4 regions of the Sporolactobacillus sp. Y61 genome follow, and region 2 is predicted to be linked to each of the others. Evidence: riboswitches for the same ligand, from Rfam matches in the RefSeq annotation. Region 2 holds a riboswitch; each other region holds the start of a gene.
What was found. A riboswitch is a leader RNA that binds a small molecule or an ion and turns the genes downstream of it on or off. The one in region 2 is predicted to bind S-adenosylmethionine.

Region 1 (8,169 bases), 170 kb from region 2:
CTGCATGATCTCTGCCGACGATAAAGTGGGTACATCCGAAGTTCTTACGGCAGATCGCGTGAAACACCGCTTCACGCGGACCGGCATAGCGCATGGCGGCCGGAAATACGGCAAGCGCCGTCCGTTCTTTAACATAATAGTTGTCTATCAGAACATGGTAGCTGCGCAGACGAATATCGGCCGGAATATCATCCTTCTTCGTCTCTCCTACCAGTGGATTGATGAAAAGGCCGTCCACCGTCTCAAGGGCAGTCTTCTGAATATATTCATGTGCCCGGTGAATCGGGTTCCGGGTCTGGAAACCGACGATCGTCTTCCACCCTTTCTGATCAAACAGCCGGCGTGTTTCCACGGGATCGAGAAAGTCCGCGGCGAAGGCCTGCGGGCGCGGTGAACGTCTCAGAAGCCGGACCGGGCCGGAAAGATAAACCGCTCCCCGATCGAACAACCGCTTTACGCCCGGATGCTCGCGGTCGGTTGTTCCATACACTTTCCGGGCTTCATTTTCCTTATCCGGGCGAAATTTACCGGTGACCTCAAGTGTCCCATAGACCACGCCCTGATAGACCAGACGGGCTCTGTCTCCCGCCGACACCTGAGCGGCTGCCTCCTCACTGACCGGCAGGGTGACCGGAATGGTCCAGGCAAGACCCCTTTTCAGTCTCATTTCCTCGACCACAGATTCATAGTTTTCCTGATCGAGAAATCCGGTCAGTGGACTGTATGTGCCATTCGCAATCAGTTCGAGGTCGCTCAGAGCAACGCGATCTATCGGAATGATCTGAGCATAACCTGCACCCGTCTGACCGAAGCTCTGGCGGTTGATCAGGATACCGCCGTGCGGTTTACTTGTCATAGAAAAGCCTCCCATACGCTATTTCATTGTTGATACCTTGCAGCCATGTTTCGCATCTTCTTCTCATTTATTCAGATGGAGACCGCACTCCGTTTTATCAAAAGCACTCCATCTTCCTGCCCGCTGAGATTCACCGGGCTTCACCGGACGCGTACAGAACGTGCAGCCGATGCTGGGGTAATTCTGATCGTGGAGGGGATTATAAGGCAGCTGACGGCTGTGCACGTAATCCCAGACGTCGTCCCAGGTCCAGTAGATCAGCGGACAGATTTTAACAGAATGAAATTTTTCATCCCTGTTGACATAGGCAACCGAACGTCTTGTCGGAGACTGCTCATGTCTGAGCCCGGAAATCCAGGCATCATAGGCTCCGATCCTTGCAGCAAGTGGCTGAATTTTCCGTATATTGCAGCAAAGATCCGGACGTTTCGACCAAAGCGCGTCTCCGTATTTTTCTGCCTGCTGCTGCGGCGTGAGCGCCGGCTTCAGCCGGATGATATGCAACTTCGGGTACCGGTTTTCCACACGACGGATCAGCTCATAGGTTTCTTTGAAGTGAAAATCGGTATCGAGGAAGATGACTGAAGCCTCTTTTTTTACTGAATAAATCAAGTCGATCAGGACGATGCCTTCAACCCCGAAGCTGCAGGAATAAACGACTTTACCTCCATAAGAATGATACGCCCACTCCAGGACCTCCCGGGCACCTTTAGATGTCGACTGCGGATTAAAATCCGGCAGCTGCACGTCTTTCCAGGTGCTGTATGTTGGAATTTTCGTTGTCCTCACCTCTTCTCTTAATCAAATAGCATGAAAAGCTCAGGAAAAGAAATCGCGATTGAGCTGAACGTACTGGCGCTCTCCGTCCGGCACTTCGTCTTCCGGATAAATAGCTTCAACCGGACAGACCGCTTCACAGGCCCCGCAGTCAATACAGTCATCCGGATTGATATAAAACATCTCATCTCCTTCAAAGATACAATCCACCGGGCAGGTCTCCACACATTCTCCCGCTTTTTCACCTTTACAGGCCGATGTAATCACAAAAGCCACTTCAGTCACCTCCTCTAAAGATCAATGAAAAAAAAGCTTTTTCCATCCAGAAAGTCAGGAAAAAGCTTCGCGTCACGATTCCTATCTTTCAAAATGGTCTGCCATTTTGCTGGAATTAGCACCTTACAGAGAAATACATGCTGTGCAGGTTGCCGGATGTCATCGGGCCAGTCCCTCAATCACTCTGGATAGTTATTGAATTGGCTTTCATTTTAAAGGGGATGCATCGAATTGTCAATTATTCACCTTGTTTTAGTGTGAATTAATTTTTTTCTTGCATTATTCCAACCTGCATGATAGGATTAAACCAATTTCATTGATTCTTATCGAGAGCGGCGGAGGGAATTGGCCCAATGAAGCCCGGCAACCACGATGACAGACGTGATCGTACAGGTGCCACGTCCAACAGGTTATCCTGAAAGATAAGGAGATGCAGTGTGACCAAATCACGTACAGCACTCCTCATCCTTTCGGAATGAGGTTTTTTTATACGCTTAGAGAACAAAACAATTTTTGTGGGGAAAAAAGCCTGTGGCGGCATCTGCGACCTGTGAGTCAGTACTTTTTTCCTGGTCTGGTAAACCAGTCATTCCCGGAGGTGAGCGCGGGGGGCGCAAGATGTATTTGCTGTTAATCCAAGTATTCCTATGTTTTTTTATTTTATTTCAGAAATCAGAATGTACGTCTTAAAACAACTACAAGGGGGCGTTTACAAATGAAAAAAATCAGTCTGTTCATCGTATCCATCTTAATTCTCGGGGCACTCAGCGCCTGCGGATCAGACCGTTCAGCTCAGGGATCCGGCTCAGGTGAAGCAAAAAAACCGGTCAGACTGCTCAATGTTTCTTATGATCCGACACGTGAACTTTATCAGCAGTACAATAAGCTGTTCGCGAAGTACTGGAAAAAGACAGGCCATCAGGATGTGACGATTCAGCAGTCTCATGGTGGATCCGGAAAACAGGCGCGCTCCGTTATTGACGGACTCAAGGCAGACGTCGTCACGCTCGCTCTTTCCGGCGATATCGATGCCATTGCCGAAAACACGGACAGGCTGGATAAGGACTGGCAGAAACGACTGCCGCAGAATGCAACACCGTATACGTCAACCATTGTTTTCCTCGTCCGGGCCGGTAATCCAAAGAACATTAAGGACTGGGATGATCTGACAAGGAAAAATGTATCTGTTGTTACGCCCAATCCGAAAACCTCAGGCGGGGCTCGATGGAATTATCTGGCCGCCTGGGCTTATGCCGACAAGAAATTCAATAATGACCAGAAGAAAGCAGAGGACTTCGTGAAAAAGATCTATGCAAACGTCAAAGTTCTCGATTCCGGAGCACGCGGAGCGACCACGACTTTCACGGAAAGAGGTGTCGGCGACGTGCTGATCGCCTGGGAGAATGAAGCCTTCCTGAGCATCGATGAACTCGGTAAGGACAAATTTGAAAGGGTCAGCCCTTCACTGAGTATTCTCGCTGAACCGCCCGTTGCCGTTGTTGATAAGAATGCGGAAAGTAACGGAACAGCAAAAGTGGCTGAGGCATATCTGAAGTACCTGTACAGTGATGAAGCCCAGGAAATCATTGCGAAAAGTTATTACCGCCCGCGTAACAAGGAGATTCTGGCAAAGTACAGCGATCAGTTCCCGAAAATTGAACTAGTCACTGTAGATGATCATTTCGGTGGCTGGGCGAAGGCGCAGAAAGAGCATTTTGCCGACGGCGGCACCTTTGATCAGATTTACCAGCCTAAATAAACAAGCTCCGGGTAAATCCATCCGTAGATAATGGAGTTGAGTATTGTGGCTTTTTCCCAACATTTAAAAAAAGGACGGTCCATCCCCGTTTCGGACTGACCATGGGGCTGTCGACGTTCTATCTTTCCCTGCTCGTCCTGATCCCGCTGTCATTTATCTTTATCTATTCAGCACGATCCGGATGGGCGTCCTTTTGGCAGGACGTCACCAACCCGCGTGTCGTTGCATCGTACAAACTGAGTTTCCTGACAGCCCTGGCGGCGGCTTTTGTTAATCTGATTTTCGGTGTCCTGATCGCCTGGGTACTGACCCGTTATACTTTCCCATGGAAACGGGCAGTCGACGGGCTCGTGGATTTGCCTTTCGCTCTTCCGACCGCTGTGGCCGGCATTACGTTGACGACACTCTACTCAGAAAATGGATGGATTGGGCGATGGCTGCCCTTCGACGTCTCTTTTACACCGATCGGTATCACGATTGCCCTGATTTTCGTTGGTCTGCCATTTGTCGTGCGCATGGTTCAGCCGGTTCTGCAGAATTTTGAACGCGAAGTGGAAGAAGCCTCATCTTCGCTTGGTGCGACACCTTTTCAGACCTTCAGAAAGGTGATTTTCCCTCAGCTGATGCCGGCGGCGCTGTCCGGATTCTCGCTGGCGTTTGCCCGCTCACTTGGCGAATATGGTTCTGTTGTATTTATTGCCGGCAATATGCCTTATAAAACAGAAATCGCGCCGCTGATGATTATGACCAAACTGGAGCAATTTGATTATTCTGCTGCGACGGCCATAGCCGTTGTCATGCTTGTCATCTCGTTTCTGCTTATTCTGCTGATTAATCTGATTCAATGGTGGTCGCGTCTTCGCTACGCCGGCCGGTAAAGATACTGAGAGGGAGTCCTTTATGGAAAGTCCTGTTGCGTCTCGTGTTGCCCGTCAGGCAGGTATTGCCCGGCATAATGTAAAAAATACCGCCATACGACTGACTCTGATCGCTCTTGTTCTGCTGTTTCTTTTCTTTTTTCTCGTCATTCCGCTGGTTGCGATCTTTACCGAGGCATTCAGACAGGGGGCAGGATTCTATTTTTCATCCATTACGGAACCTGATGCCCTGTCAGCGATCCGTCTGACGCTGCTGGTTGCCCTGATCGCGGTACCTGTGAACACCATCTTCGGGATCCTGTTCGCCTGGGTCATGACCAAGTACGCCTTCAGGGGGAAAAGTGTACTCATGACATTGATTGATCTGCCTTTTTCCGTCTCTCCTGTCATCGCCGGTCTGATTTTTATCCTGATATTCGGTCAGCACAGTTCATTCGGCAGATGGCTGATGGCGCATGATATCAATATTGTTTTCAATGTACCCGGTATTGTCCTTGCGACGTTATTTGTGACTTTCCCGTTTGTTTCCCGCGAGCTGATTCCGCTCATGCAAAACCAGGGCACTACAGCAGAAGAAGCCTCTCTGACACTTGGGGCAAGCGGCTGGCAAACTTTTCTGAAGGTCACCCTGCCTAATATCAAATGGGCGCTTTTCTACGGCATTATTTTATGCAATGCCCGGGCAATCGGCGAGTTTGGTGCCGTTTCTGTCGTATCCGGCCACATCCGCGGCCTGACGAATACCATGCCGCTGCAAATTGAGAACCTGTATAACGAATATCAGTTTGTTGCCGCCTTTGCCCTGGCTTCAGTCATGTCCCTTCTGGCTGTTCTGACTATGATTCTCAAAGTCATCCTGGAAAATCGTGTGAAACAAGGATTACGCTGAAAAACTACACCCTCGGGAGGGATATCATTTTGAGTATTGAAATCAAGCATGTTTCCAAGGCATATGATGATTTCCAGATTCTGGAAGATATTAATCTGACCATTCCATCGGGGGAACTGGTTGCCCTGCTCGGTCCATCCGGTTCGGGAAAAACCTCTCTGCTGCGCATTGTTGCCGGCCTTGAAGAACCTGATCAGGGACAGATTATCTTTCATGGTGAAAATCTGACCGAGGCCAGCATAAAAGAGCGTCAGGTCGGCTTCGTCTTTCAGCATTATGCCCTGTTTCAGAATATGACGGTTTTCGACAATATTGCTTATGGTCTGCGTGTCCGTCCAAGAAAAATCCGGCCCTCCAGAAGGGAAATCCGTGAAAGGGTCGATCGCCTGCTCAGACTTGTCCGTCTTGAGCCGTACGGAAAACGTTACCCTTCTCAGCTTTCCGGCGGTCAGAAGCAGCGCGTCGCTCTCGCCCGGGCACTGGCTATAGAGCCAAAAATTCTGCTGCTTGATGAACCCTTCGGTGCGCTCGATGCCAAGGTGAGAAAAGAGCTGCGCTTCTGGCTGCGTCACCTGCATGAATCTGTCAGAGTGACGAGCATCTTTGTGACGCATGATCAGGAAGAAGCCTTCGAAGTGGCCGATCGGGTGGTCATCATCCGGGACGGAAAGATTGAACAGATCGGAACACCGGAAGACGTTTACGAATACCCGGCTAATCCTTTTGTTTATGATTTTATCGGAAGTGCGAATCGTTTTGAAGGGAAAATTACACATGGTAAATTCATCGATGGCGCGTTTGAGACCGAGGTCCCGGAATATGCAGATCATGAATCCGGCGGTTTGGGTTTTGTCCGTCCCCATCATTTCATCATTGAAAAAAACCGCTCCGGCAAACAATCGATTCCCGGAACAGTAAAGCACATCCATGCAGCAGGACCCACCATTCGGATTGAAGTTGAAAGATCCGATACTCATGACTTTCTCAACATTGAATTGAATCGTGAGGAATTTGCTGCCCTTGAATTACATGCCGGTCAGCCGACTTACATCCGGCCAAAGAAAGTGCAGGTATTTGTCACTACTCAGTGAAGCATTACCTGGCGGCTGTCACTTATGTTCATCAAACAGGGGAGAAAATTCAATAAAGCGAAACAGGTGCCTGGAGCGCACCTGTTTTTTATGCATTTCCCCGTCTGCCAGGATCTGTTCAGGAGTCGCATCATGCAGGCATCCACAGTGGGTCTCCAAAGAAGATGGCTTTACAGCCCTGACTCCAGATAGAAAAAACAACCATGATATGCACCATGATTGCCCGTATACAAGCCTCTCTTTTTCATGATCCTCTATATGTCGGTTACGGTTTTTCCGCCGCTTCCAGTGCCCGGTGACCGATGTCTTTCCGGAAAAACACATCATCTGTCGCGATGCGCTCAAGATCTTTATTCACAGCGTCGCGTGTGGTACGCAGATCATCACCGAGCCTGGTCACCAGCAGCACCCGGCCGCCGCTGGTCAGCCAGTCCTCACCGTTCTTTTTCGTTCCGGCATGGAAAAGTAATGCCGCACCGGGCAGTGCGCCCAGATCTCCCAGTTTCCTGCCTTTGGGATAGGAACCCGGATAGCCTGCCGTTGCGAGTACAACGCCGACCGCTGTCTTGTCCGACCATGAGAGTGCCGGCTGCCCTCCATCCATCACATCCAGGACAACCTGAACAAGATCGGATTCCAGACGCGGCAGAACGACCTGCGTTTCCGGATCACCAAATCGGCAGTTAAATTCGATCACTTTCGGGCCATCCTTCGTCAGCATCAGACCGGCATAAAGAACACCGGTAAAAGGGCAGCCTTCCTGAACCATCCCGGAAGCAGCAGGTTTGAGGATGGTCTGCACCGCTTCATTGGCAATCTTCCCGGGAATCTGGGGAACCGGCGAATAGGCACCCATACCGCCGGTGTTCGGACCCTTATCCCCATCAAAGGCCCGTTTATGGTCCTGTGCAATCGCAAGCGGCGTCACCGTCTCCCCATTAACGAGTGCCATCAGAGAGAACTCATCACCTGCCAGATATTCTTCAATGACGACACGTGCGCCGGCATCGGCAAATTTTCGATCCTTCATGATGGCTTTGAGCCCCTGTTCAGCTTCGGCCATCGTCATGGCGACAATGACTCCTTTTCCTGCAGCGAGCCCGTCCGCTTTCAGAACAATCGGAGCACCGACCTGCTGCAGATAGTCGCCCGCCTGCTGATAATCTGTAAACGTCTGATAGTGTGACGTCGGGATCTGATTGTTTTTCATCAGGGCCTTCGCAAACGATTTACTGCCCTCAATGCGTGCCGCGGCTTTTGACGGACCAAAAATTTTCAGCCCGCGTGCGGAAAAATAATCAACAATACCACCGACAAGCGGCTGTTCCGGTCCGACAAGGGTCAGATCAACATCATGTGTCTCGGCAAAATCGGCCAGACCTTGAAAATCCATCACGTCAATGGGCGCACATTCGGCGACTGAAGCGATTCCGTCACTTCCCGGTGCCGCATAGAGTTTATCGACCAACGTACTCTGAGCGACTTTCCAGGCCATGGCATGTTCCCGGCCGCCGCCGCCGACAATCAATATGTTCATAGTCCATTCCCCTTTAATCAATGTTTGAAATGGCGCATGCCGGTGAAGACCATGGCAATATGGTATTTATTGGCCATATTGATCGATTCCTTGTCGCGGATTGAGC
Region 2 (8,169 bases):
TCGGTGTTCTGCCGCAGGTGATTCCGGAATTTTCGTCCTTCGCCATTTATCGATATGAAATAGACGTCCGGGCATCGACGATTCTCGGTGTTGTCGGTGCCGGGGGGATCGGTACGCCCCTGATTCTGGCTTCCATGCAGAGAAACTGGGAACAGGTCGGCATGATGCTGATTCTGATCATTATCTTTGTGTCGATCATTGATTTTATCAGTGCACAGATCAGAAAAAGACTGGTCTGAATCATTTTTTCGGCAAAACGGAATACGCCAAAAGAGGACAGCCATGTTGTGGCTGTCCTCTTTTCTTCGCTGGTAAAAGGGTGACCTTTCACTCAGTCATGATAGGACTGGGCAATGGCATCGGCAGTGACAATGGCGTTAAAGACATCATCAGGCGTCACAGCAAATGGCATGTTACACATGGTATCTCCCTTGGCACAGGCCATCTCGGCCACTTTTCTCCATTCATCGTCATTGAATTTATCAACGCCGAGATCTTTCAATGTCAGAGGAAGGCCAACCGCTTTGATGATTTTTATAATTTCTTCCATCTCTTCAATTGGTGCGTTTTCAAGAACAAGTTGAGTCAGCAGACCGAAAGTCACTTTTTCGCCATGCTGCGCCCGATGAAGGGCGGGTACGGCGGTCATTCCGTTATGAACGGCGTGGGCTGCGGCAAGTCCTCCTGATTCTGCTCCGACACCACTGAGGTAAATGCTTGCTTCAATGACCGCTTCAACAGCTGTTGTTGATAATCTTTTTTCGACTGCACGGACGGCAGGAACGGCATTACGGCGGATGGTATCGTAACAGAGTTTTGAAAGGCCGACACCGATCAGAGACGGTTTAAGGGCAGCCAGATTGATCCCGTCTGCTCTGTAGCAGGCCCGGGATTCAAAGTATGTGGTGAGTCCGTCGCCGATCCCGGCAATGAAGAAACGTGCCGGAGCGGCGGAAAGGATTTCAGTATCGGCGATCACCATATCCGGATTACTGGGAAGATCCAGATAGTGATCAAACTGTCCTTCCGGTGTATAGATAACGGCCAGAGACGTACATGGCGCATCGGTTGAGGCGATGGTCGGATAAATGACAACGGGTAATTTTTCAAAGTAGGCAGTCGCTTTAGCAGTGTCAAGCGTTTTTCCGCCGCCAATACCGACGATTACATTGGCGCCGCAGGCCTGGGCGAGTTTCCTGTTCCGGGTAATTTCTGCGTCAGAACACTCGTAATTAAACTTTTCAAATGTTGCCTTCGCGCCGTTTTTAAATGAAGCGCCTCCCTCTTCCTCAGCACGTTCATAAATAAATTCATCACATATAAAGTAAGCGTTATCACCGAGGGGCGCTATATAATTACTGATATTTTTTAAAATGCCTTTTCCAACAATGAACTTCTTGGGAGAAGTTACTGATTTTGCCAGTTTTTCATGTTTTTCTACTGCTATTGTTTCTGTCATATGTGTCCATCACCCTTCACTTTGTTAGCTACATTATAAATCTGTCAACCGGTCAATTCTAGTGAAAACGCTTAAAAATGTTAAATATTTATGAAATATGACGGATAAAGGCTGATTTACGGATCATAATGAGATATGAATCATTGACATATAAAGATTGACGGAAATAAAAAGATACAAGCTCATGGCGATTGGGGGGCGCCTTGCGTAAAAATTATTTTCTCCCAAAACAGGGGGCATGTATGGTCAAAAATCAGGGACAATTTACACCCATATGAAAAGTGCAGAGGAAGGTTTCCCGGAATCCGCCCTTATCGGTTGGGGGGATCCGATTAAGCGCCTGCTCAGATGAATAGACGGAAAAATTCCGCTTACTGAGTCATTTAATTTAAGAATAGCTAGAATAGACGGAGAGATTCCGCCTATTGACTGGAGAAACGGGGAAATGGAGCTTTTTGCCCGGCTTAATCGGAAAATCTCCCCTTATGTACTCCCCGAAAAGCGCGCCGTTATGCCCCTGACCGGAAAATATCCGCTTATTTTACTTTTCGCTCTCAGGACAAGACATCTTATTTAGAAGAAAGTGATATGAAACCCCTCGCAAGATAGGAGATAGCCTGTGGCGGCTTTGAAAGGGATCGCAAAACGCAGAAGAAGAAGATTTGCCTGGTCAAACGGTATAGCTCTGCTGAATATGTTGGCGTGATGAAAAAAATCAGCATCGCAAAAAGCCCAGTACAAAATTATTTTGACACAATTTTTATTTCATAGTAAAATGAGTCCATCGGTTAATTAAATATTTCTTATCCAGAGTGGTGGAGGGACAGGCCCTATGAAACCCGGCAACCTCATGATCTATCGATGAAGGTGCTAATTCCTGCAGAATGCGCTGTGGCAAATTCTGAGAGATAAGAGAAATTCGGAAACGAACAGCCTCTCTTATCGGAGAAGCTTTTTTTTTACCTTTTTTATTCTGGATAAGGGATATATGTACCGGAAAAAAACAAACAGATGCACCAGGGGGGAAGAAAATGAGACACTTGCGTAAGGTTCTATCAGCAGCTTTTATCTTTATACTGGTTTTTGTACTGTCGGCCTGTGGAAACGGAAGCGGGTCATCATCAGGCGAGCTGAGCACGAAAGAGGTGACTGTCGGGGTGACCAGCGGGCCGCACCAGCAGGTTATGGAGCAGGTTGTAAAACTGGCTAAAAAGGACGGGCTGACGATCCATCTCAAGTCTTTTAACGATTACAACCAGCCGAATATCGCTTTGAATGACGGCAGTCTGGACGCCAACAGTTACCAGACGATGCCTTTCCTGAAGGATCAGATCAAGAATAAGAATTATAAAATTACCGATGCCTTTGCTACTGTTGCCTATCCGCTGGGGATTTATTCGAAGGCCATCAAAGATCTGGATCAATTGAAAAAGGGCGATAAAATTGCAGTGCCCAACGATCCGGCAAATGAGCTGCGCGGACTGCAGCTGTTTGAAAAAGCAGGTGTGATAAAATTGAAAAAAGGTTCCGGCGTCACAGCGACAAAGCGGGATGTCGTTGAGAATCCGAAAAATCTCGAAATTATTGAGATGGACGCCGCCCAGTTGCCGAAACAGCTGGATGAAGTGGCGGCTGCAGCGATTAATACCAACTTTGCTATGGGAGCCGGTCTGACCGTTCTTAAGGATGCCATCTTCCATGAGCCTCTGAAGAATAATCCTTATCCGAACTATTTTGTTGTCCGGACGGAAAATAAAGATGATGAAGTGATTGGCAAAATCAAAAAATACTACCAGTCTCAGGAAGTTAAAGATTATATTCAGAAACAGTTCGGTGGTTCCGTTGTGCCGGCCTGGTAAGGAGTCCCTTCAATGATTGATATCCATCATGTTTCCAAAACATTTGTAACAGGAAAGACGAAAATTCAGGCGCTCGATGATGTGACGCTCACCCTTAATAAAGGCGAGGTTTTCGGGGTCATCGGTTACAGTGGGGCAGGAAAGAGTACGTTAATTCGCTGTATTAACCTGCTTGAACGCCCGACGAGCGGTTCCATCTTCGTTGATGGAACAGATCTTCTCAAACTGAAACATAAAAAGTTGCGTCAGATGCGCCGAAAAATCGGAATGATTTTTCAGGGATATAATTTGCTTGAGACCGCAAATGTCTATGATAATATTGCGATCCCGCTTAAGCTTGAAGGTGTACCGAAACAGGTCATCAGGACACGTGCGGAAAAGTATCTTGAAGTCGTTGGCCTGCAGGATCGCATGCATGCGTTTCCCGGCCAGCTGTCCGGTGGTCAGAAGCAGCGCGTGGCGATAGCACGGGCGCTAGCTCATGAACCGGAAGTGCTGCTGAGTGATGAAGCAACAAGTGCCCTTGATCCGAACACGACAGAGTCGATCCTCGAACTGTTGCTCAAGGTTAATAAAGAACTGGGAATCACTGTCTTTTTGATTACCCATGAAATGAATGTCATTCAACGCATCTGTGACCGTGTGGCTGTGATGGAAAAAGGGCGGATTGTGGAGCAGGGCCCGGTATTAGACATTTTTGCCCGGCCTGAAAGGGCACTGACGAGACAATTTGTCCGCAATGAATCACGATTCAGGATTCCCGCGCCGCTGTTTCAGGAATTGAAAAGCACAGGGAAACTGGTTCATCTGACCTTTATCGGGGAATCAGCAAAAGATCCGGCACTTGCGACACTGGCCCGCCGCTTTGATGTACTGCCCAGTATCATCGCCGGCGGCATCGATCAGTTAAAACAGGAGTCGATCGGCAACCTGCTTGTCCATCTCAAAGGAAATCCTGATCAGATTCGTGAGGCGACAAATTATTTGAAGGCCGAACAGATTATCGTTGAGGAGGTCGCTGACTGACATGACTGATTTTTTTAATCAATGGGGTGAAGCGATCTGGACGGCTTTTCTCCAGACACTGCAAATGACCTTTATTGCTCTCGGCTTTTCAGTGTTAATTGGTATTCCTCTCGGCGTTTTTCTTATTCTGACGCGCAAAGGCGGTCAGGTCGAAAATTCAACGGTCTATACCTTCCTGAATACACTGATCAATGTCATTCGCTCGATTCCTTTCATTATCCTGCTGTTCCTGCTTCTTCCGGTGACCAAATCGCTTGTGGGAACAACCATTGGTGTTAAGGGTGTCATTTTCCCGCTGGTTGTTTCCTGTTCGCCTTACATTGCCCGCCTCATGGAGTCGGCGATGCTTGAAGTGAATCGCGGTGTGATTGAGGCCTATCAGTCGATGGGGATTTCCACTCCGAAGATTGTCTGGTCGGTCATTATCCGCGAGACCCGTGCGCCGATCGTGCTCGGGCTGACAATCGCCACAATTGGCCTGATCGGCGAGACAGCGATGGCAGGGCTTGTCGGGGCCGGCGGTCTTGGTGATCTTGCCTATCAGTTTGGCTATACGCGTTTCCAGCCGGATGTCATGTATGCAGTAATTATTGTTCTGATTATCCTTGTTCAGTGTATCCAGTCGATTGGGAATGCCTTTGCCCGAAGCCTGAAGAAAAAATAAGAGATAAATTGACTGCTTGCTTAACAGAGCCTGTCCATGAATCCGGACAGGCTGTTTATTTATGCTTAAGAAAGGACGAAAATTTTTTCGGGAAAAGGGCCGGGGAGAACGGAGCCGCTGGCGGGAAACAGTGGAACAAACTCATATATAATGTAAAGGAATATCGGAGAGGGAAAAAAATCAAAGGGCGATCAGCAGGATTGACAGACAGGTATATGTTAATTATACTTAACATAATGTTTAACTGTTTTTCCATCACTGAGGTGATTTCTTGAGCTGCTTACGAAATCGTGTAAAAGAATTGAGGGCGAGGTATAACTGGACCCAATCCGATCTGGGCAAAAGGGTCGGTGTGACGCGGCAGACGATTGCATCTATTGAAAAAGGGGACTATGTTCCGTCACTGCTCCTTGGGCTGGAGATCTGCCATGTGTTTGATTTAAAAATGGAGGAAGTTTTTCAACTGGAAAAAGGAGATGATCGGAAATGAAACGGCTCACTGTATCTTATATCCTGTGCCTGACAGGAATTGTCCTCTTTGCCCTTGCGCTTGTTCCACTGGTTTCGGCAAATGAGCAGTTTGCCAGAATCATTGAGAGCGCAGCGTCCGAATGGACGATATCGATTAATATGCTGTTCTGGATTCCCCTTCTGATTTATTCTGTGGTCGTCACTTGTCTCCTGTTTAAAAATAAGAAGAAGGAAAGGCTATCATTCTGGCTGTATCCGCTGATTCTGCCGTCTGCAGATGAAAGAGAAACGGCGATCAACGCTGCGGCCTGCCGGCGCGCTTTTGCCGTTCTGTGGCTGATTGCACCTGTCTGCGCGGGTCTGATGTGTTTTTACCCGCTTTTTGATGATTATTTTCCGGCCTATCCGATTCTCATTATTATGCTGATCCCTCTCGTTCAGATCAGTGTCTATTTTTCTGTCCTGCGAAAAATTTACCAGAACGATGAATCCCGGGATCTCCAGTAACAGAAAGGATGACTTAATATGGAAAAAATTTATCTTGTCAGGCACTGCGAAGCGAATGGGCAGGATCCGGATGCGCAGATGACAACTCGAGGTAGCGAGCAGGCTCAGTCGCTCGCCAGGTTCTTCAGTCGGATTGAGGTGGATACCATTGTATCCAGCCCCTGGCGGAGGGCGATCGATTCCATCACTCCGACGGCTGAAGTCAGGGGAATGAAAGTCCTTACAGACGGTCGTCTGGCTGAACGAAGGCTCAGCAGGAAGCCGGTTCAAAATTGGCTGGAAAAACTGAATCAATCCTTTCATGATCCAGATTTTTCTCTTCCAGGCGGGGAATCAGGCAGAGAAGCCCGGGAAAGGGGCCTGGCAGTGATTCGGGATCTGCAGCAAAAGCAGGAGCGCAGTACGATTGTGGTCACGCATGGAAATCTCCTTGTTCTGCTGCTGCAGTCTTTTGACAGCGGCTATGGCTTCGAGGACTGGGCGCAGCTGTCAAATCCGGATGTTTTTGAGATTGATTTGAAGAAATTAACGGTACGGAGAGTCTGGCACGCTCCCGGCTATTGAAACTCTCCAACACATAAGGTATGGTTTTATTTAGAGACTATAAACGGATTTTCTGTGAGTAGCCAATAATACGTGATTAAGGGGTAGAAAAAATGGGAAAAGTGCTTGTTTTCGGGCATAAGAGTCCTGACACAGATGCCATCTGTTCGGCGATTGCTTTTGCCGATCTGAAGAACAAACTGGGTGAGAATGTTGAAGCCGTACGTCTTGGCGAACTGAACGGCGAAACAGAATATGTTCTGAATCATTTTCATGTCGCCGTGCCGCGACTGGTTAAAACCGTGGCAAATGAAGTCCCTGCCGTTTATCTGGTCGACCATAACGAACCGAAACAGAGCGTCGACGATATCCGTGATGTAGAGGTGCTCTCCGTTGTCGATCATCATCGAATTGCCGATTTTGAAACGAAGGCGCCTCTGTACTATCGGGCGGAACCGGTTGGCTGCACCGCCACAATTTTAGTTAAGATTTTCAAAGAAAACGGCGTCGAAATCTCGAAAACGATTGCCGGACTGATGCTGTCCGCAATTATTTCGGACACCCTGCTGTTCAAATCACCGACGTGCACTGAAGAGGACGTCAAAGCGGCGAAGGAACTGGAACAACTCTCCGGAGTCAGCGCAGAGTCTTATGGTCTCACGATGCTGAAAGCCGGTACCAATATCGGCGATAAATCGGCAGATGAGCTGATCACGCTCGATATGAAGCCTTTTAAAATGGGTAAATTCAGTGTTGAAATCGGACAGGTTAACGTGGTTGACTTTGATGACGCACTGTCCAGAAAGGCAGAACTTGAGGCGGCGATCCAGAAGGAAATTGATAACAAAAATCTGGACCTGTTCGTACTCGCTGTAACGAATATTCTGACCAGTGATTCCAAAGCGCTGGTCCTGGGTAAAGCAGCTTCTGCCGCTGAGAATGCCTTCCATGTCACGCTTGATCATAATCAGGCTACTCTGAAAGGCGTGATGTCCAGAAAGAAGCAGATTGTGCCGCCGCTGACTGAAGAACTGACGAAATAATTGATACTCGATGAAGCAGCGGGAGCCTCCTCCCGCTGTTTCTTTTACTTTGGAGTCATTCTGGAAACCCTATGTCCGAACACCATTCATGCAGCCGGCGCGCGGGAAAAGTATAATAGAGAGGAACATATGCTGGAAGGAGAAGGTTATTCATGCAGGCGAATCCTGTGATTGAAACACTGTTAAATCATCGATCCATCCGTAAGTTTAAAAATAAACCGCTGACTGAAGATCAGATCAATCTGCTTGTAAGAAGTGCACAGGCGGCATCGACCTCCAGTTTTACCCAGTCCTATTCAATCATTGGTGTGGACGATCCTGAAATCAAAAAACAGTTAAGGATCATAGCAGACAACAACCAGATGTACGTCGAAGAAAACGGCTGCTTTTTTGTCTTTGTCGCTGATCAGTATCGGAATAAACAAATTGGCGAAAAACAGGGTGCGGACACATCTATTCTGGATACGACTCAGCGTCTGATTGTTGCGCTCGGTGACGCTTCGTTTGCGGCCCAGAATATGGCTGTGGCTGCAGAATCCATGGGCCTCGGGATCTGTTTTATCGGCAGTATTCAGAATGATATAGATAAAACGGCAG
Region 3 (8,169 bases), 130 kb from region 2:
GATCGCCGCGGCAAGCACATCGATGGTTTTATCGATCCCCTTTTTGCCAACCGCCTGAGCACCCAGTAACTTTCCGGATTCCGGGTCAAAGAGCAGCTTAAGTGTCATCTGCGAGCTGCCCGGATAATAAGACGCGTGATCCGGCGGACTGGTGTGCAGCGCTTCATAAGGGATCTGATATCTCTGCAGCATTTTTTCACTTAATCCTGTTACAGCGGCAGATGTATCAAAAACTTTCACAATAGATGTACCCAGAGTCCCCTTGTAACTGCGTTTCATACCGCTTAGAATATCAGCAACCATTCGTCCCTGGCGATTGGCCGGTGAGGCGAGTGGAATAACTGCGGCTTTCCCGCTGATTGTCTGAGTCACTTCGATTGCATCACCGATCGCATAAATATTTGGATCACTGGTCTGTAGCTGATCATTAACCGATATGCTGCGGCGGATACCCAGCGCTAAGCCTGCTTGCTCAGCTAAGGCTGATTCTGGAACGACGCCGACTGATAAAAGGGTCAAATCTGTCGCTATGCGCCGCCCATCATCCATCACCAGAACGGCACCCTTTTCTTCAAAACCCGTGACGGTTTTTCCTTTGAGCACCTCAATACCGTGCTCTTTCAGTTCAGCTTCTACGCTGGCCGCCATTTCCGGGTCAAGCGGGGGAAGGACTTGATGCTCCCGTTCAATGATCGTCACTTTAAGTCCGCGTTCTGCAAGGTTCTCGGCCATTTCCAGGCCGATAAAACCGGCACCGATAATCACGGCCCGATCTGCTTGACGCTGCTGCAGATCGTGAACAATGCGTTCAGCATCCGGAACATCGCGTAGCGTGAATACATGCTCCGCCTGGTCCATTCCTTTAATTGGCGGACGCATCGGGTGCGCCCCGGTTGAGAGAATCAAAGCGTCATAGGTTTCTTTATAAGTCTTTCCATGATGAGTAATGGTCACTTCCTTTTGTTCTCGATTAATATGTGTTGCTTCACTTTCTGTCCGCACATCCAGACGAAAACGCTGGTACAGCTTTTCTGCCGTCTGCACAAGCAGCTGTGACCGTTCCTGGATCACGCCGCCAATAAAATAAGGAAGACCGCAGTTGGCAAAAGAAACATAAGGACCGCGTTCCACGACAATAATCTCTGCTTCTTCATTTAATCGGCGAAGCCGCGTGGCTGCCGACATCCCACCGGCCACCCCGCCAATAATGACGTATTTCATTGCATTTCCCTCCTTAGCGTTCAATCGGTCCGTGCCAGTTCATCATTCCGCCGGCCATATTTTTCACCTTAAATCCATTTGCGGACAGGATGGCAGAAGCCACATCGCTTCTGTTTCCGGATTGACAAACCATGATGTGTTCTTGCTCTTTGTTGATTTCACCGATTCGGTTCGGAATCTCATTAACCGAAATATTGATCGCCCCCGGAATATGTCCCCCGGCAAATTCAAACGGTTCACGGACATCAATAATACTTAACGGTGTATGGTTGCGCACCAGACGTTCGACTTCTTCAGGTGTCAGTTCTTCATACATGCTGTTTTCCTCCCTGGATCATTTCTTATCAAAAACCTGCACAGCATTATACCCGTGGGGGTATAATTTACTCCATAAAAAAACTACCAGCGATTCATCCCGCCGCGTACATTGGTCACTTTTTCATAGCCCGCTTTTTTCAAAAACTTGCAGGCGACTGAGCTTCTCATACCGCTTTGACAGATGACGACGACTTCTTTTTCTTTCGGGATCTTGTTGAGATGATTTTTCAAAGTTTGCAGCGGAATATTGATAAAGCCCGGGATGGATCGACTGCTGAACTCCGGCTTTGTGCGCACATCAAGAAAGTATTTTCCCTTTTTATCAGGCAGATAAGTCTCTTTTAGTTCCGAAGTGCTTATCTTCTTTATTTTAGGTCTGCAAAAGAACAGGCATTTCATATTTATTTTTCCTCCCTTCGCCATCGATTCACGGCATCTTGATTCCTTAGCGACTTTTCACCAGCATTTGAACCGCTTCATTTACGATGGATTCAGTTGATCCTTTACCGCTCTCAATCTGCTCCCGCAGACAGGCTTCCAGATTCTTTCCAATAACTAAACCAAGTGCACGATCCATTGCCGTCCGGGCAGCAGTCATCTGGGTCACTACACTGCGGCAGTCTTCACCTTGTTCCATCATGTTAAGAATTCCGCGGATCTGACCATCAATTCGTTTCAATCGATTTTTCATTTGCGCTGTATACTCCATGAACAATCCCTCCTTATACCCCTATGGGTATAATAATTGATACATTTTTTCCTGTCAAATAAAAGGACTGTAACCAAATAATTGGGATATCCTTTAGATTCCACGAAGTAAAGAACCTGACGAAATTCATCATTCCGTCAGGTCCATCTATCTCGATCTTGTCTTATTTATAGCTTTGGGTGATGCTTTTTATGCTGTTCAGCGGTGTGGTGCAATTAAGTAACTATTTTCAAAGAATGCGCATTCCAGAAACAAGCGCCTAATAAAACGACTTAAAACCAGGCGGGTTTGTCACCGTCGGTATGCGGTTTATCTATTCCGACCGAAGCGTGCACTTCTTTTGAAGGATCCTGGATAAGGCGGACAACAAAAGCAGCAACACTTTTTCTGGAAACTTCCGTCCCCTTGAACAGCTCACTCTTCTCGGTCGTTTCATAGTCAATTTCATCTTTATTTGTCAGCCAGGCGGGACGAATGATCGTCTCATCCAGACCTGAGTTTTCGATGACTTTTGCCGCTGCGCCGTAGCGATCCAGATAGCTGCCCAGCTGCTGTTTGTTCCATTTACCGAAGTTGCCCGGAACCTCATCATAGATACCGAGCGTTGAAATCCAGATGAGTCTCCTGACACCGCTCTTATTCATGGCGGCGGTCACTGCTCTGGCCTGCTCTTCAATATTCTGTCCAGCCAGATTGGCATAGACCACATCAATCCCGTTCATCGCTTCGATAAGCGCACTCTGATCAGTCGCGTCACCACCGATGACTTTTTCTCTGCGGGCATCGGCCGGCGTCAGTCGATTCGGACGACGCAGAAAAAGTGTTAATTGCGCCTCTGTCTCCGCAAGCAGCAGCTGCTCGGCAAGTCGGGCAATCTGACCATTGGCACCTAAAATAAGTACACGAACCATCGATCCAGCCTCCTTGATTTTTATAAGAACAGGTTTCATCCCTGTGCCTTTACTTACTATTGTTTGCAATTATAGTCTATCTTCTTACAGGCCAGTTGTAAAATCAGATCAGCTGGAACTGAAGGGTTCGCTGATCCTTATGGCTATCTATTCATCCCTCAATCTGTTTATTCTCTACAATCACTCGATCCAGCCAGGTAAACAAAGCCTTTACAGTCCGGCACATCAATAGGTACATGTACTTCATGGCTTCCTTCCCAAAATCAGGCAGGTCCCGATACTTTCTGTTTCAATAAATTCGAAATTATAATGTTTGAAAGCTTGCAAAAAAAACTTTTTGGCGTAAAATAGGGTTCAACTAAACAAGTTAAAATGATTCATTTTCTTATCTAGAGAAGTTGAGGGACTGGCCCGATGACGCTTCAGCAACCGCCGTATCTACGTGATCCGGTAAGGTGCTAATCCCAGCAGACACAGTGATGTGACTGAGGGATAAGAAGAGACATTCGAGCGTATGGCTCTCTTCTTCCCGAAGAGAGCCTTTTTATTTTACGCAATTGCTTCAACAAATTTTTTGAAAGAGGTGCCTGTCAATGGCTGACGATTATCAGTTCCCGACCCGGATTGTCCGCGACACTGTCCGGGTAGATCCCGAGACTGGTGCGGCAAATGTTCCTGTCTATCTGTCATCCACATTTCATCAATCAGATTTTGATCACTTTGGGAAATATGATTATACACGATCAGGAAACCCGACACGTGACGCTTTAGAAAATGCCATTGCCGATCTGGAAGGAGGCGTCCGCGGTTTCGCCTTTGCCTCGGGAATGGCTGCTATTTCCACAGCATTTCTGCTTCTGTCAGCGGGAGATCATGCCGTTGTTCCCAAGAATGTCTACGGAGGAACCTTTCGTATTTTAACTGAAGTACTTGGACGTCTCGGTATCGACCACACCTTTGTCGATACAACCCGGCTCGATGAAGTAAGGGCAGCCATCCGTCCGAACACAAAAGTCATCTATGTCGAAACACCGTCCAATCCAACGCTTAAGGTCTCAGACATCCGCGCCATTGCGAAAATTGCAAAAGTTCATCGATGTTATACCTTTGTAGATAACACCTTTATGACGCCGGTCTTTCAGCGGCCGTTGCAGTTAGGTGCCGATCTGGTGCTGCACAGTGCGACAAAATTTATTTCCGGACATAGTGATGTTATTGCCGGTCTGGCCGTAGCCGGAAATAAAGAATTGGCAGACAAGCTGTATTTTTTGCAGAATGCACTGGGTGCCGTGCTCGGCGTCCAGGATTCCTGGCTGCTTTTGCGAGGCCTGAAAACACTGGATGTACGGATTAAAAAGTCGGCGGCATCCGCCTTAAAAATCGCTTCATTCTTCTCGGATCGTCCAGAAGTCAAAAAGGTATTCTATCCCGGATTACCCGGACATCCCGGCTCGAAAATCCAGAAGCAACAGGCAATGTCCGGCGGCGCCGTGCTCTCCTTCGAACTGGAAAACGAGGCGGCGGCGCGCACGTTTGTCAACCACATTTCTCTGCCGATTTTCGCCGTTAGTCTCGGCGCCGTCGAGTCGATCCTCTCCTATCCACCGAAAATGTCTCATGCGGAACTCAGCGAAGAAGAGCGAATCAAAGCTGGTATCGGCAGCGGTCTGCTCCGTCTGTCCGTCGGTCTGGAAGATGCGGATGACTTGATCAAGGACTTCACCAGGGGCCTTACAGCAATCAATGAAAAGAAACAGGAAACAGTGACCAGCGTTAACTGACCAATATCTCATTCAGGAGGAAACAAAAATGGCTATCACAACAACCAAAACAGTACCCTTTCGATTCGACCAGGTAGGCAGTCTGCTAAGACCTGATGAACTTAAATCCGCCCGCGAAAAGTTCCTTTCAGGAGAAATTACCCGGTCAGATCTGACCAAAGTAGAAGATGAAGAAATACGGAAAGTTGTCGCGAAACAAGTCAATCTCGGATTGAAAGCTGTTACGGACGGTGAATTCCGTCGCAGCTGGTGGCACCTGGATTTTCTGGCAGGGTTGAATGGTGTTGAAACCTATTCACAACACGCCAGCTATAAATTTAAGGGGGCAAAAACACGCGATACGAATGTTCGTTTCTCGGACAAAGTGTCTTATAATCCGGATCATCCTTTTTTCAAAGCCTTTGAATTTCTGAACAGCATTGTTCCCAAAGGGATTCTGGCAAAACAAACCATTCCCAGCCCCACGCTCTATTTCCGTGACCATCGCGACGACAATGCCGTTAAGTTCTATGCTTCCCGCCAGGATTTTCTGAAGGACCTGGCAGTCGCCTATCGTCAGACCATTCGCCATTTCTATGATCTCGGCTGTCGCTATCTGCAGCTTGACGATACAACCTGGGCTTTTCTGATCAATCAGATCATCAACGCCAAAAGTGCTGAAGAAAAGGCAAAATATGAACAAATTGCCAAAGACAGTGTGACCGTCATCAATGGTGCTCTTCAGGACCGCCCGGAGGATATGACGATCACTACCCATATCTGTCGCGGAAATTTCCGTTCCACATTCCTTTTCTCCGGCGGTTACGGACCGGTGGCAAAATACCTGTCGCAGCTGAATTATGATGGGTATTTCCTGGAATACGATAACGAACGGTCCGGAGACTTTTCACCGCTCGGCGATATTTTCACCAAGGGTTCGGATAAAAGGATTGTTCTTGGTCTGGTCACGTCTAAATTTCCGGAACTTGAATCAGAGGAAGCATTGGAAAAGCGCGTCAGGGAAGCGACTCATTATGTTCCGCTGAACAATCTCTGCCTGTCTACACAATGCGGGTTTGCTTCTACTGAGGAAGGGAATAAATTGACTGAAGCTGAGCAATGGGCCAAATTAAAACGTGTTATCGACACGGCTCAAAAAATCTGGTCAGAGGCCTGATGATTAAAAGAGAACCCTTAAAAGATGCACGGCGCACCCACTATTTGGAATGCACCGTGTTGTTTCGTTCTTTAACAAATCTAAATAACACAGGCAAAAATAATTTCTCCAAGATGCTCAGATGCTTGATCTGATCACTTTTCTCGATCGCACCCTGTGCATGAAAAAAGTGTACGAAAAAAGAATCCAAATCTGGTAAAATTAAATCACCACACAGCCAGAGAGGATCCTTCTTTTGAGTACGTTTTACGCGAAAAAGCAGACAAAATCAGGTCACCCTGGTGCGCTGATGATCAAGAATCGACGGTTTATCATGACCAATATTAGCTGTCTAACGATCATATGGCCAATTAACGATTGCATGAAAACGCTCAACGATTAGAGAAAGAGGATGTCACAAAGGTCTATGACTGTGCGACATCCTTCTTTACTTTGCAGCTGCATAAGGACACAAAATGAAGGTACAGACTGCTTGCTAAGCTGGCCGGTATAAACTTTGCCTGGAAGGGCCTGAATTTGATGAACCTGATCGGGTATCCATTAGAGTGAGGATAGATAAGCACCATAATTATTAACTGCATGCCCGCCATGTCGGACGATCAAACGGAAAAAGGAGTTGCTTTCGAGAAAATGAGTCTGGATGATCATGCGGCCACGCCGATGTCAGATAATGCCAATGGATCGCTTAAAGCGGAAACCATCAGACTGGCTAATCTGATTGATACTCATTCTTCACATGATGGGACCTATGCCGCGCGAATCCCCGGGTTATATGTCAATCGCTATTCGCGAATAGAAGCCGCGGATTATGTGCATACCATTTACTCGCCTGCTGTCGGCATTGCAGCACAGGGTAAAAAAATCATAACTGTCGGAAGGGATGTCTATGAATACGGAGGGTCACGGATTTTTATTGCTCCCGTTGCCTTACCGGTTGCCATGAAAACCATTTTGGCCAGCCCTGCCGAACCGTTTCTGGGAGTAGGGCTATATCTCGACCCGCAAAGGATCGCGGTGTTGGTGTCGAAAGTATATCCGCAGGGCTTGCCAACGATTCGTAATCGGCGTGCGGGTTATGTCATGGATGCTGATTTGGCTCTGATTAATGCCATGGCAAGACTGGTCGATTGTCTCTCTAGTCCCGGCGATGATCATTTAATTGCCCCGCTCATCACGGATGAGATTTTCATTCGACTTCTTCGCAGCCCCATCGGCGTTTACGTTGCTGAGACCGTTTTTGCGGAATCCAGCATACAGCGAGTTGTGAAAGCAATGGACTGGCTCCAGAACAACTTCTCCCAGCCATTTAAAATCGCTGATTTGGCAGAGATGGTCCATTTGAGCGAGTCCTCTTTCCGTGAGCATTTTAAGTCCGTCACCGCGATGAGCCCCTTGCAATACCGTAATGTACTGCGTCTTCAAGAAGCCAGGCGGCTGATGTTATCCAATCAAATGGATGCGACAACTGCATGCCGAATTGTGGGATATGCGAGCGATTCCCAATTCAGCCGGGAATACAGTCGCTTCTTTGGAAGCCCGCCAAACAGAGATATCGCCAGATGGCGCCAGAAAAGACAGAATTTAAACTGACCAGGATGCCTCGTCGCCCTTTTTTCATATCCTCGCTGCTTCAAGGCTTGGCGCTTTTTTTGAACAGGTTTCGTTAAATCGAGCAATAACTCAATCAGAACACGCAAACATCCAAGTGAACCCTCTTCTATAATTAGGTTAACCATGAGACGACCGTGCAACTCGCTTACGGCACTGAGCATGGTTCAAACCACCCAATTATAACTGCTTATAAGGAGGTTTTTCATATGCGTGTTTTTGTTACGGGAGCGACCGGATTCATCGGATGGGCGGTTGTTCGTGAACTAATGGATGCCGGCCATCATGTTATCGGCCTTGTTCGTTCCGGGGAAGCTGCCAAAAGGCTTATTGCCCTTGGTGCAGAGGCTCACCAGGGTTCAATCGAAGACCTGGGAAGCTTGCGCAGCGGTGCTGCCGCTGCAGATGGCGTCATTCACACAGCCTTCTTCCATAAGTTCTCTCATGCACGACTATCAACACGCC
Region 4 (8,169 bases), 470 kb from region 2:
GAGAATCCCAGTTTGATTCATTAAATGCTACTTTGACACCCATCCGTTTTCCTGCTTCACGGATCACATCTACGTCAAAGCCGACCAGTTTATTGCTTTTACTGTCATGGTAAGTATAGGGCGCGTAAGTCCCTTCCGTTCCAACTTTGAGAACGCCCCGCTCCCTGACCTGATCGGCAAGATTTCCAGTTCCTGCATCCGATCCGTTGTCCTGACCACATGCGGCAAGCGCTGCAGCCAGAACAATAAGTATGATGCCTGTAAATAATTTCTTCATGATCATTTCGTTCCCTTCTGAGGCGGAAGTACTTCATTCCGAGTAAATAGATATATTTTGTCAACTTCTTGATTTTAACATCCATTAAGTAGAGAGAACAAGTCTTCCGATCCAGGTTAATCTGCCCTTTCAAGAATGGCACGGGCGCTTCGTCGGTCGTCACAAGCGTATTCATGTACCTGCCTCGCAGGGCTCCGAGACCCCCGGCTGCTTCCACCGTCGTCCGATATCTCCCCAGTTCACCGGCAATGGCATTCTGTGTCATATTTTGTTCATAATACATCCTCGCAATTCTGATTAAAAGTGATTTGTCACTGTTTTTTCTCATCACAACACATTCCGCACTCTGTAAGTCACTTTCAATCCATCAGCAGAGGAGGTTCTCTCTCTTTGACACTACCATGCAGCAAAGTTATACTTTAACCGTTATTTTGCACCTATTACTCCATTTTGCACATTCTTCCAATTTCAAGGGGAAGGGTGCTACGGGTCACGATACGTTAAAAAAATCCTGCGCGCCGGCTGCTGCAGGATTGAAAGGGCGGCATGCGCCTGATCAGAAAACACCATATGAGGTGATCACAATAATGAAGGAACTGAAGTGGGCCATCCTTGGCCCGGGAAGAATTGCTGCTGAATTTGCCGATGCGATACACGCGGCCGGTGGAACGATTTACGCGGCCGGGTCGCGAAACCTGGGACGGGCCAAAGCTTTTACAGAACAGCATCATATTGAAAAAGCCTACGGGAGTTATGATGAGATGCTTGCGGATCCTGATATCGATGTAATTTATCTTTCGACCCCGCATTCCAGCCATTACGCGTATCTTCTTAAATCCCTGAGGCACGGGAAGCACGTTTTATGTGAAAAGGCGATTACAGTCAGCAGCAGACAGCTTGATCCGGTCGTCCGTCTGGCTGAAGAAAAAGGGTTGATTGTGGCCGAGGCCATGACGATTTTTCATATGCCACTGTACCGGAAATTACGGGAAATAATCAACAGCGGGAAAATCGGTACAGTGAAAATGGTCAATGTCACCTTCGGAAGTCTGAAACCGTATGACGTCAGGAACCGCTTTTTCAGTAAGGATCTTGCCGGAGGAGCCCTCCTGGATATCGGCACATACGCTCTGTCCTTTGTCCGTTCCTTCCTGTCGAGCCAGCCTGATCAGGTACTGACGGCAGTGAAAAAATTCGAGACAGGTGTCGATGAGTCATCAGGCATTATCCTGAAAAATAAAGATGACGAGATGGCAACAGTCACATTAACCATGCGGGCCAAACTGCCCAAGCGCGGTATTGTCACAGGGGACAGAGCCTATATTACAGTTGACAATTTCCCCCGTGCTGATCAGGCAACCCTGACTTATCCTGATGGCAAGGTAGAAACGATCGAAGCCGGGAGCACCGCTCATGCCATGGTCTATGAATTCAACGATATGAACGCTGCCGTTCGGGGTGAACGTGTCGAAAAAACGCTGCCTCTGACACGGGATGTGGTGGATATCATGACGCAGGTACGTGATCAGTGGGGCATTCGTTATCCGTTTGAATAATACAGACACATCCGGATCAGCGGCTGAGCAAATATTTTCTCATTTTCTAAAAAGTAGATTAGAATGAAAGCGTAAACAATATAACTCTATTACGAGAAAGGGATGTTACTGTATATGAGCATTCAAAGTACAGTTCTGGAACATGCAGTCGACACAGATTATAAATTATATATCGGGGGGAAATGGGTCGATGGTTCAGACGGGCGTAAGATAACCAGTTACAATCCCAGTACCGGTGAAAAACTCGCCGAATTCGTAAATGCGAGCCACGAAGATGTAGATGCCGCGGTAGAGGCAGCTACAAAAGCATTTGAAACATGGAAAACAGTTGGTATTCAGGAACGAAGCACCCTTCTTCTGAAAATTGCCGACCTGATTGATGAAAATGCCGATCATCTGGCACTTGTGGAAACACTGGACAACGGGAAACCGATCCGTGAAACAAAATATGTCGATGTACCGTCGGCTTCAGACCACTTCCGCTATTTCGCAGGTGTGATCCGTTCTGAAGAAGGAACAGCAAAAGCTCTGGATGAAAATACATTAACGATTAACCTGAAGGAACCGATCGGAGTTGTCGGTCAGATCGTTCCTTGGAACTTCCCGTTCCTGATGGCTGCCTGGAAGATCGCCCCGGCGATTGCAGCAGGAAACACAGTCGTCATTCATCCGTCATCTTCAACATCACTGAGTCTGCTCGAATTTGCCAAACTGCTCGATCAGGTGCTTCCGGCCGGCGTTGTTAACGTTGTGACAGGCCGCGGCTCAGATTCCGGTGATTATATGTTGCATCACCCGGGATTTGCTAAACTGGCATTCACCGGATCCACTCAGGTTGGCTATGAAGTGGCTGATGCTGCAGCAAAGCGCCTGATTCCGGCTACTCTGGAACTTGGCGGCAAGTCGGCCAATATCTTCTTCGACGATGCACCATGGGATCGCGCTATCGAAGGCGCCCAGCTCGGCATCCTGTTCAACCAGGGTCAGGTATGCTGCGCAGGCTCCCGCCTCTTCGTTCAGGAAGGGATTTATGATAAATTCCTGGCCGCTCTGAAAGATGCATTTGATAAAGTTAAAGTCGGACTGCCGTGGGAAGACGGCGTTCAGATGGGCGCTCAGGTGAATAAACGTCAACTGGAAAAAATCCTTGATTATGTAAAAATCGGCCAGGATGAAGGTGCTAAGCTGGTCACCGGTGGTAAAAAGCTGGAAAACGGCAATCTGGGCAAAGGTGTATTTATGGCACCGACGCTGCTTGCTGATGCAACAAACGACATGAGAATCGCTCAGGAAGAAATTTTCGGGCCGGTTGCTACAGTCATCAAGTTTAAAGATGCGGACGAAGTCATCAAACTGGCTAACCAGTCGGATTACGGCCTTGGCGGCGCCGTATGGAGCAGCAATCTGAACACGGCCCTTAAAGTTGCCCGCGGTGTCCGTACCGGCCGTATGTGGGTTAACACATACAACCAGCTGCCTGCCGGTGCACCTTTTGGCGGTTACAAGAAATCCGGTATCGGCCGTGAAACCTACAAGAGTATTCTGGATGCTTACACCCAGACAAAGAACATTTTTATCAGTACAAAGGAATCCACTGAAGGTCTGTATTGATTGTGCCTGTCGGGCAGATACATGCCTTTATAAAGGGAAAGAGCATGATGCTCTTTCCCTTTTTTGCATCACAAGTCCGGGATTCCCGATCGGCACCCGGTCCAATTAATATAAAAACTACCGAATTACTTGTTATTTTGTATTGACAAAAATCAAAAATGGGAATAAACTGAAAACAATTAAATAAATCTTATCAAGAGTGGCGGAGGGACTGGCCCTGCGAAGCCCGACAACCAGCACGGCAATCGTGTATGGTGTTAATTCCAGCAGATTAAATTCTGGCAGATAAGAAAAGAATCGGCGAAAAAGCTGCTTTCCTCTCTGCGGGAAGCAGCTTTTTCATACAGCAGCTCTTTCCAATCTGTAACTCTTTCCGATCTAAGATTTTATTTAATGAAAAAATTAAGGGTATAGGGAGAGATTAAGATGGCAGAAGAAAGAAAATTTGGTTTTGAAACATTGCAGGTGCACGCCGGACAGGTACCGGATCCGGCAACCGGCGCCCGGGCGGTTCCGATTTATCAGACCAGTTCATTTGTTTTCAAAGATGCGGATGAGGCTGCGGATTTCTTCCAGTTGAAAAGGCCGGGCAATGTTTATGCCCGTATCATGAACCCGACAGAAGATGTATTTGAAAAACGTATCGCCGCCCTGGAAGGCGGCGTTGCCGGGCTGGCAACCGCCTCAGGCCTTGCCGCGATCGTCTATTCGGTGCTGAATGTTGCAAGCAGCGGCGACAATATCGTTTCCGCAAGTACGCTATACGGCGGTACTTATGAACTCTTCTCCGTCACCCTGAAGAAACTCGGCATTACCGTTAAATTTGTAGACCCGGATGATCCGGAAAACTTCCGAAAAGCGATTGACGATAGAACAAAAGCTGTTTACGGTGAAACGATCGGCAACCCGAAGATCAATATACTTGATATCGAAGCAGTCGCAAAAATTGCCCACGAAAATAAGATTCCGTTTATTATCGATAACACATTCGGGACGCCTTATCTGATCCGTCCGATTGAATATGGGGCCGATGTCGTTGTTCATTCAGCGACAAAGTTCATCGGTGGCCATGGTACAGCAATCGGCGGTGTCATTGTCGACGGCGGTAAGTTCGACTGGCGTGCAAGTGGCAAATTCCCTGACTTTACAGAACCAGACAAGAGCTACGGTGGTCTTGTTTATGCGGATCTCGCTCCGGCTTCATTCGCTGCGAAGGCCCGTGTTCAGCTGCTCCGAAATACCGGCGCAACCATCAGCCCGCAGAACGCTTTCTACTTCCTCCAAGGGCTTGAATCCCTCTCGGTCCGTGTTGAACGTCATGTTCAGAACGCACGCAAAGTGGCTCAGTTCCTGAACAATCACCCGAAGGTCACCTGGGTCAACTACCCTGAACTGGAAGGGAACCCGTACCGCGAACTGTCTAAAAAATATCTCCCGAAAGGTCCCGGTTCGATTTTCACATTCGGCGTAAAGGGCGGTCTGGAAGCCGGCAAAACATTAATTAACAATGTCAAACTGTTCTCACTGCTTGCTAACGTTGCCGATGCGAAATCACTGATCATTCACCCGGCAAGTACAACACATGCCGAACTGACACCTGAAGAGCAGGCGGTTGCAGGCGTCACACCGGATCTGATCCGTGTATCGATCGGTATTGAAGATGTAGATGATATTATCTGGGATCTGGATCAGGCCCTTGCCAAAATCCCTGAACCGGTCAGCAGCAAGTAATTACGCTATTTAATCGGACATCATATAAAACAGCCCGCCCTGTTTTTTTGACAGAGCGGGCTGTATTTTTGTACACCTCATTATTTGCTGAAGCTGAATCTGCCTTTTTTCAGCATCGTTTCAACACCACCGACTTTTGCCAGAGAGCGGTTTTCAATGACTTTTTTCATAAATGAAGCCGGGTAGCCTTTGAGATTTTTCCCCATCACTTCACCCATTGCATCATTCCTGCCCAGCGAGCAGACGGTTCCCTTGCATTTATAAACAAAAGCTTTTACGGGCCGATTTTCGATACGTGCATGCAGGTTACATGCTGCACAATCTGCCTGCTGCAGAGCAATCTGGGCTGTTGTGGGATAGGGATGGCCGCTTTCAGGATCGATTACTGCCGAGCAATCGCCGATAATCATGATATCCGGATAGCCGGGCACTGTCAGATCGTCGTTAACCCGGACACGTCCGCGCTTCTGGTTGAATCCGGAGGCCTCAATGACTGAGCTCCCGCGAACCCCTCCTGTCCAGATAAATGTGCCGGCATGAATGACATGCATTTCATTGCCATTTCGATAATAAATGTGACCGGGAACCAGCCGGTTGACCCGTCCAATCACAAACTCAACACCGCGCGCGAGCAGTTTTCGTGTCCCATAATCAGCCAGCTTACGATCGAACATCGGCAGCACATGGGGACTCGGCTCGATACAGATCACACGTACCTTTTTCGGATGGATGCCAAATCGACGGGCGAGCACAGGCAAACGGTTTGTAAGCTCCCCAAGAAGTTCAAAGCTGGTGAACCCCGCACCTCCAACCACAATGGTCAGATGTTCCTCCTCCTTATCCTGCTGCCAGGCATCAAACTGATCTGTGATATGTTTGCGAATCCGTTCAACTGACGGAATATCCGAAATAGCCAGGGCGTGTTCATGAATCCCTTCAATACCAAAAGTCTCTGACTCAAATCCGAGTGCAATCAGCAGGTAATCATATTTTACCGGCGGACGCTCTTTGAGAATGACCTGCTTTTCCTCTCTGTCGACACGGAGCACGGTATCCTGAATGAATGCTGTCTGCTTCCGGTCAATGACATAATCAATCGGATAACAGATTTCCCGGGCATCCGAGGAACCCGCAGCCACTTCATGAAGAGAGGTCGTTTCACAATGATAATTATTTTTATTAATTAACACGAGACTGGCATTGATATGCATGTTCTGCAGTTTTTTCAATGTCCGAAGCCCACCATAACCTGCACCAAGAATAACAATTCTTTTTTTCTTCATTATTGTTCGTTCCCTTCCGTACAATCTGATATAAATAGTTGATTCATCAGAGAACCGCAATGTGAAATTTATCACGTCACAAATTGTTCACATTTGATCCACCTTTATTTTATCGCGAATTGCAAACGCTTTCAACTCTTATTATCAAATACCTGACGATTGGGAGATTGCCGGCGTTTCCAGAGATTTTGAATACACAAAAAGTCACTCTGCACGACGAAGCGTCAGCAGAGTGACTTTTTTTATCCATAAGTATAAGGCGTACGGGAATTGAACCCGTGATCATGGAATGAGAATCCATTGGCTTAACCACTTGCCCAACGCCCTATCATATACCCTATTAAGGGCACGACAAGGATTATAGCATACATGACCCTCATTTTTCAAGTCCCGGATTTTATTTCCCCATTACAATTTTAACGCCTGAGCTTGCACCAATTCTTGTTGCCCCGGCAGCGATCATCGCTTCAGCTTCCTTCCTGGTATGGATACCGCCGGCTGCTTTAACACCCGCGCGTGCCCCGACAGTCCTGCGCATCAGCGCCACATCTTCAACAGTTGCCCCGCCGGTTGAAAATCCGGTTGAGGTCTTTACATAATCCGCACCGGCCTGAACTGCCAGTCTGCAGGCTTTTTCCTTTTCTTCGCGGGTAAGCAGACACGCTTCAATAATCACTTTGACCAGCACTTTTCCCTTCGCTGCCCGGACAACGGCTTTAATGTCATCAAGGACCCTGTCCTCGCGGCCACTTTTCAGCGCGCCGATATTGATGACCATGTCAACTTCGTCCGCACCATTCTGCACGGCATCAGTCGTCTCAAACGCTTTCGTCTGAGCCGTTCCCGCCCCAAGCGGGAAGCCGATGACCGTACAGACATGGACATCTGATCCGGCAAGCTGTTGTGCTGCAAGGCTGACCCAGTAAGGATTAACACAGACCGAGGCAAAACCGAAGCGTCTGGCCTCCCGGTCAGTTTCTCAATATCCTTCTCTGTGACATCTGCCTGAAGTGCCGTTTGATCGATATATTTTGCCAGATTCCCCATCTGAAATCGCTCCTTCAATTGCCTTTATCCCACATGAACCGCATGAACGGGCAGGTCCACTTCAGGGTCATGGGAGTAAACAAACATGCCCGGGTGGAGGATCACTGCCCGCAGCAGCCTGATGGGTTGGTTCAACGAACAATCAGTGGCGGATGCGCGCAGGCAAAAAACGAGGGCGTCCTGTGCATCCGAAAAGCCCACTACTTATTGAAATTTCACTTTATTCAGTAATAATCCGGTGAATCAGTGGCGGCTCGGCAGACTCTGGTCCGATCTCAATTGCCTGATAGAGTCCGGCTTTCACCTCTTCGATCGTCTCGGTGTCGGTATGAATCGTCAGCAGCGCGTCTCCCTTTCGAACCTGATCACCTATTTTCTTATGCAGTACGATGCCGGCATCATAATGAATGGCATCCCCCTTTGCCGCTCTTCCTGCGCCCAGCTGCATCGCGGCCAGACCGATCCTCTTCGCATGCATCGCTGTGATCCGCCCTGAAGACCGTGCCGGAAGGTCAATCTGGTATTTAGCAGACGGTAAGAGCTCAGGATGATCGATCACATCAGGATCCCCGCCCTGATTGACGATAAAGCTTCTGAACTTCTCCAGTGCCCGGCCGTTCTTCAGTGACGCCCGTAGTCTCCTGCGCGCTTCATCTGCATCTGA

Region 1: another riboswitch for S-adenosylmethionine. It lies ahead of ABNN70_RS01035 (sulfate ABC transporter substrate-binding protein); the one in region 2 lies ahead of ABNN70_RS01870 (MetQ/NlpA family ABC transporter substrate-binding protein).
Region 3: another riboswitch for S-adenosylmethionine. It lies ahead of metC (cystathionine beta-lyase); the one in region 2 lies ahead of ABNN70_RS01870 (MetQ/NlpA family ABC transporter substrate-binding protein).
Region 4: another riboswitch for S-adenosylmethionine. It lies ahead of ABNN70_RS04225 (O-acetylhomoserine aminocarboxypropyltransferase/cysteine synthase family protein); the one in region 2 lies ahead of ABNN70_RS01870 (MetQ/NlpA family ABC transporter substrate-binding protein).

What each region holds. Positions count from the first base shown of each region.
Region 1 covers NZ_CP159510.1:195,174-203,342, forward strand. The annotation lists gene sat (sulfate adenylyltransferase) at 1-856, opposite strand, end outside; gene ABNN70_RS01025 (phosphoadenylyl-sulfate reductase) at 920-1,630, opposite strand; gene ABNN70_RS01030 (ferredoxin family protein) at 1,676-1,909, opposite strand; SAM riboswitch class I at 1,988-2,104, opposite strand; SAM riboswitch class I at 2,230-2,338, shown strand; gene ABNN70_RS01035 (sulfate ABC transporter substrate-binding protein) at 2,625-3,668, shown strand; gene cysT (sulfate ABC transporter permease subunit CysT) at 3,770-4,546, shown strand; gene cysW (sulfate ABC transporter permease subunit CysW) at 4,569-5,435, shown strand; gene ABNN70_RS01050 (sulfate/molybdate ABC transporter ATP-binding protein) at 5,465-6,526, shown strand; gene purD (phosphoribosylamine--glycine ligase) at 6,792-8,063, opposite strand; gene purH (bifunctional phosphoribosylaminoimidazolecarboxamide formyltransferase/IMP cyclohydrolase) at 8,081-8,169, opposite strand, start outside.
Region 2 covers NZ_CP159510.1:369,630-377,798, reverse strand. The annotation lists gene phnE (phosphonate ABC transporter, permease protein PhnE) at 1-239, shown strand, start outside; gene ABNN70_RS01875 (glycerol dehydrogenase) at 332-1,459, opposite strand; SAM riboswitch class I at 2,260-2,374, shown strand; gene ABNN70_RS01870 (MetQ/NlpA family ABC transporter substrate-binding protein) at 2,491-3,318, shown strand; gene ABNN70_RS01865 (methionine ABC transporter ATP-binding protein) at 3,331-4,344, shown strand; gene ABNN70_RS01860 (methionine ABC transporter permease) at 4,346-5,008, shown strand; gene ABNN70_RS01855 (helix-turn-helix transcriptional regulator) at 5,280-5,498, shown strand; gene ABNN70_RS01850 (hypothetical protein) at 5,495-5,986, shown strand; gene ABNN70_RS01845 (histidine phosphatase family protein) at 6,005-6,550, shown strand; gene ABNN70_RS01840 (manganese-dependent inorganic pyrophosphatase) at 6,643-7,572, shown strand; gene nfsA (oxygen-insensitive NADPH nitroreductase) at 7,725-8,169, shown strand, end outside.
Region 3 covers NZ_CP159510.1:241,273-249,441, forward strand. The annotation lists gene ABNN70_RS01220 (FAD-dependent oxidoreductase) at 1-1,221, opposite strand, end outside; gene ABNN70_RS01225 (rhodanese-like domain-containing protein) at 1,235-1,537, opposite strand; gene ABNN70_RS01230 (rhodanese-like domain-containing protein) at 1,621-1,938, opposite strand; gene ABNN70_RS01235 (metal-sensitive transcriptional regulator) at 1,985-2,248, opposite strand; gene ABNN70_RS01240 (SDR family oxidoreductase) at 2,521-3,159, opposite strand; SAM riboswitch class I at 3,542-3,658, shown strand; gene metC (cystathionine beta-lyase) at 3,753-4,940, shown strand; gene ABNN70_RS01250 (vitamin B12 independent methionine synthase) at 4,969-6,096, shown strand; gene ABNN70_RS01255 (AraC family transcriptional regulator) at 6,685-7,686, shown strand; gene ABNN70_RS01260 (SDR family oxidoreductase) at 7,914-8,169, shown strand, end outside.
Region 4 covers NZ_CP159510.1:839,586-847,754, reverse strand. The annotation lists gene ABNN70_RS04240 (transporter substrate-binding domain-containing protein) at 1-277, opposite strand, end outside; gene ABNN70_RS04235 (Gfo/Idh/MocA family oxidoreductase) at 865-1,833, shown strand; gene ABNN70_RS04230 (aldehyde dehydrogenase family protein) at 1,948-3,444, shown strand; SAM riboswitch class I at 3,632-3,736, shown strand; gene ABNN70_RS04225 (O-acetylhomoserine aminocarboxypropyltransferase/cysteine synthase family protein) at 3,871-5,175, shown strand; gene ABNN70_RS04220 (NAD(P)/FAD-dependent oxidoreductase) at 5,256-6,458, opposite strand; tRNA gene ABNN70_RS04215 (tRNA-Glu) at 6,714-6,785, opposite strand; partial or broken gene deoC (deoxyribose-phosphate aldolase) at 6,856-7,505, opposite strand; gene ABNN70_RS04205 (pyrimidine-nucleoside phosphorylase) at 7,726-8,169, opposite strand, start outside.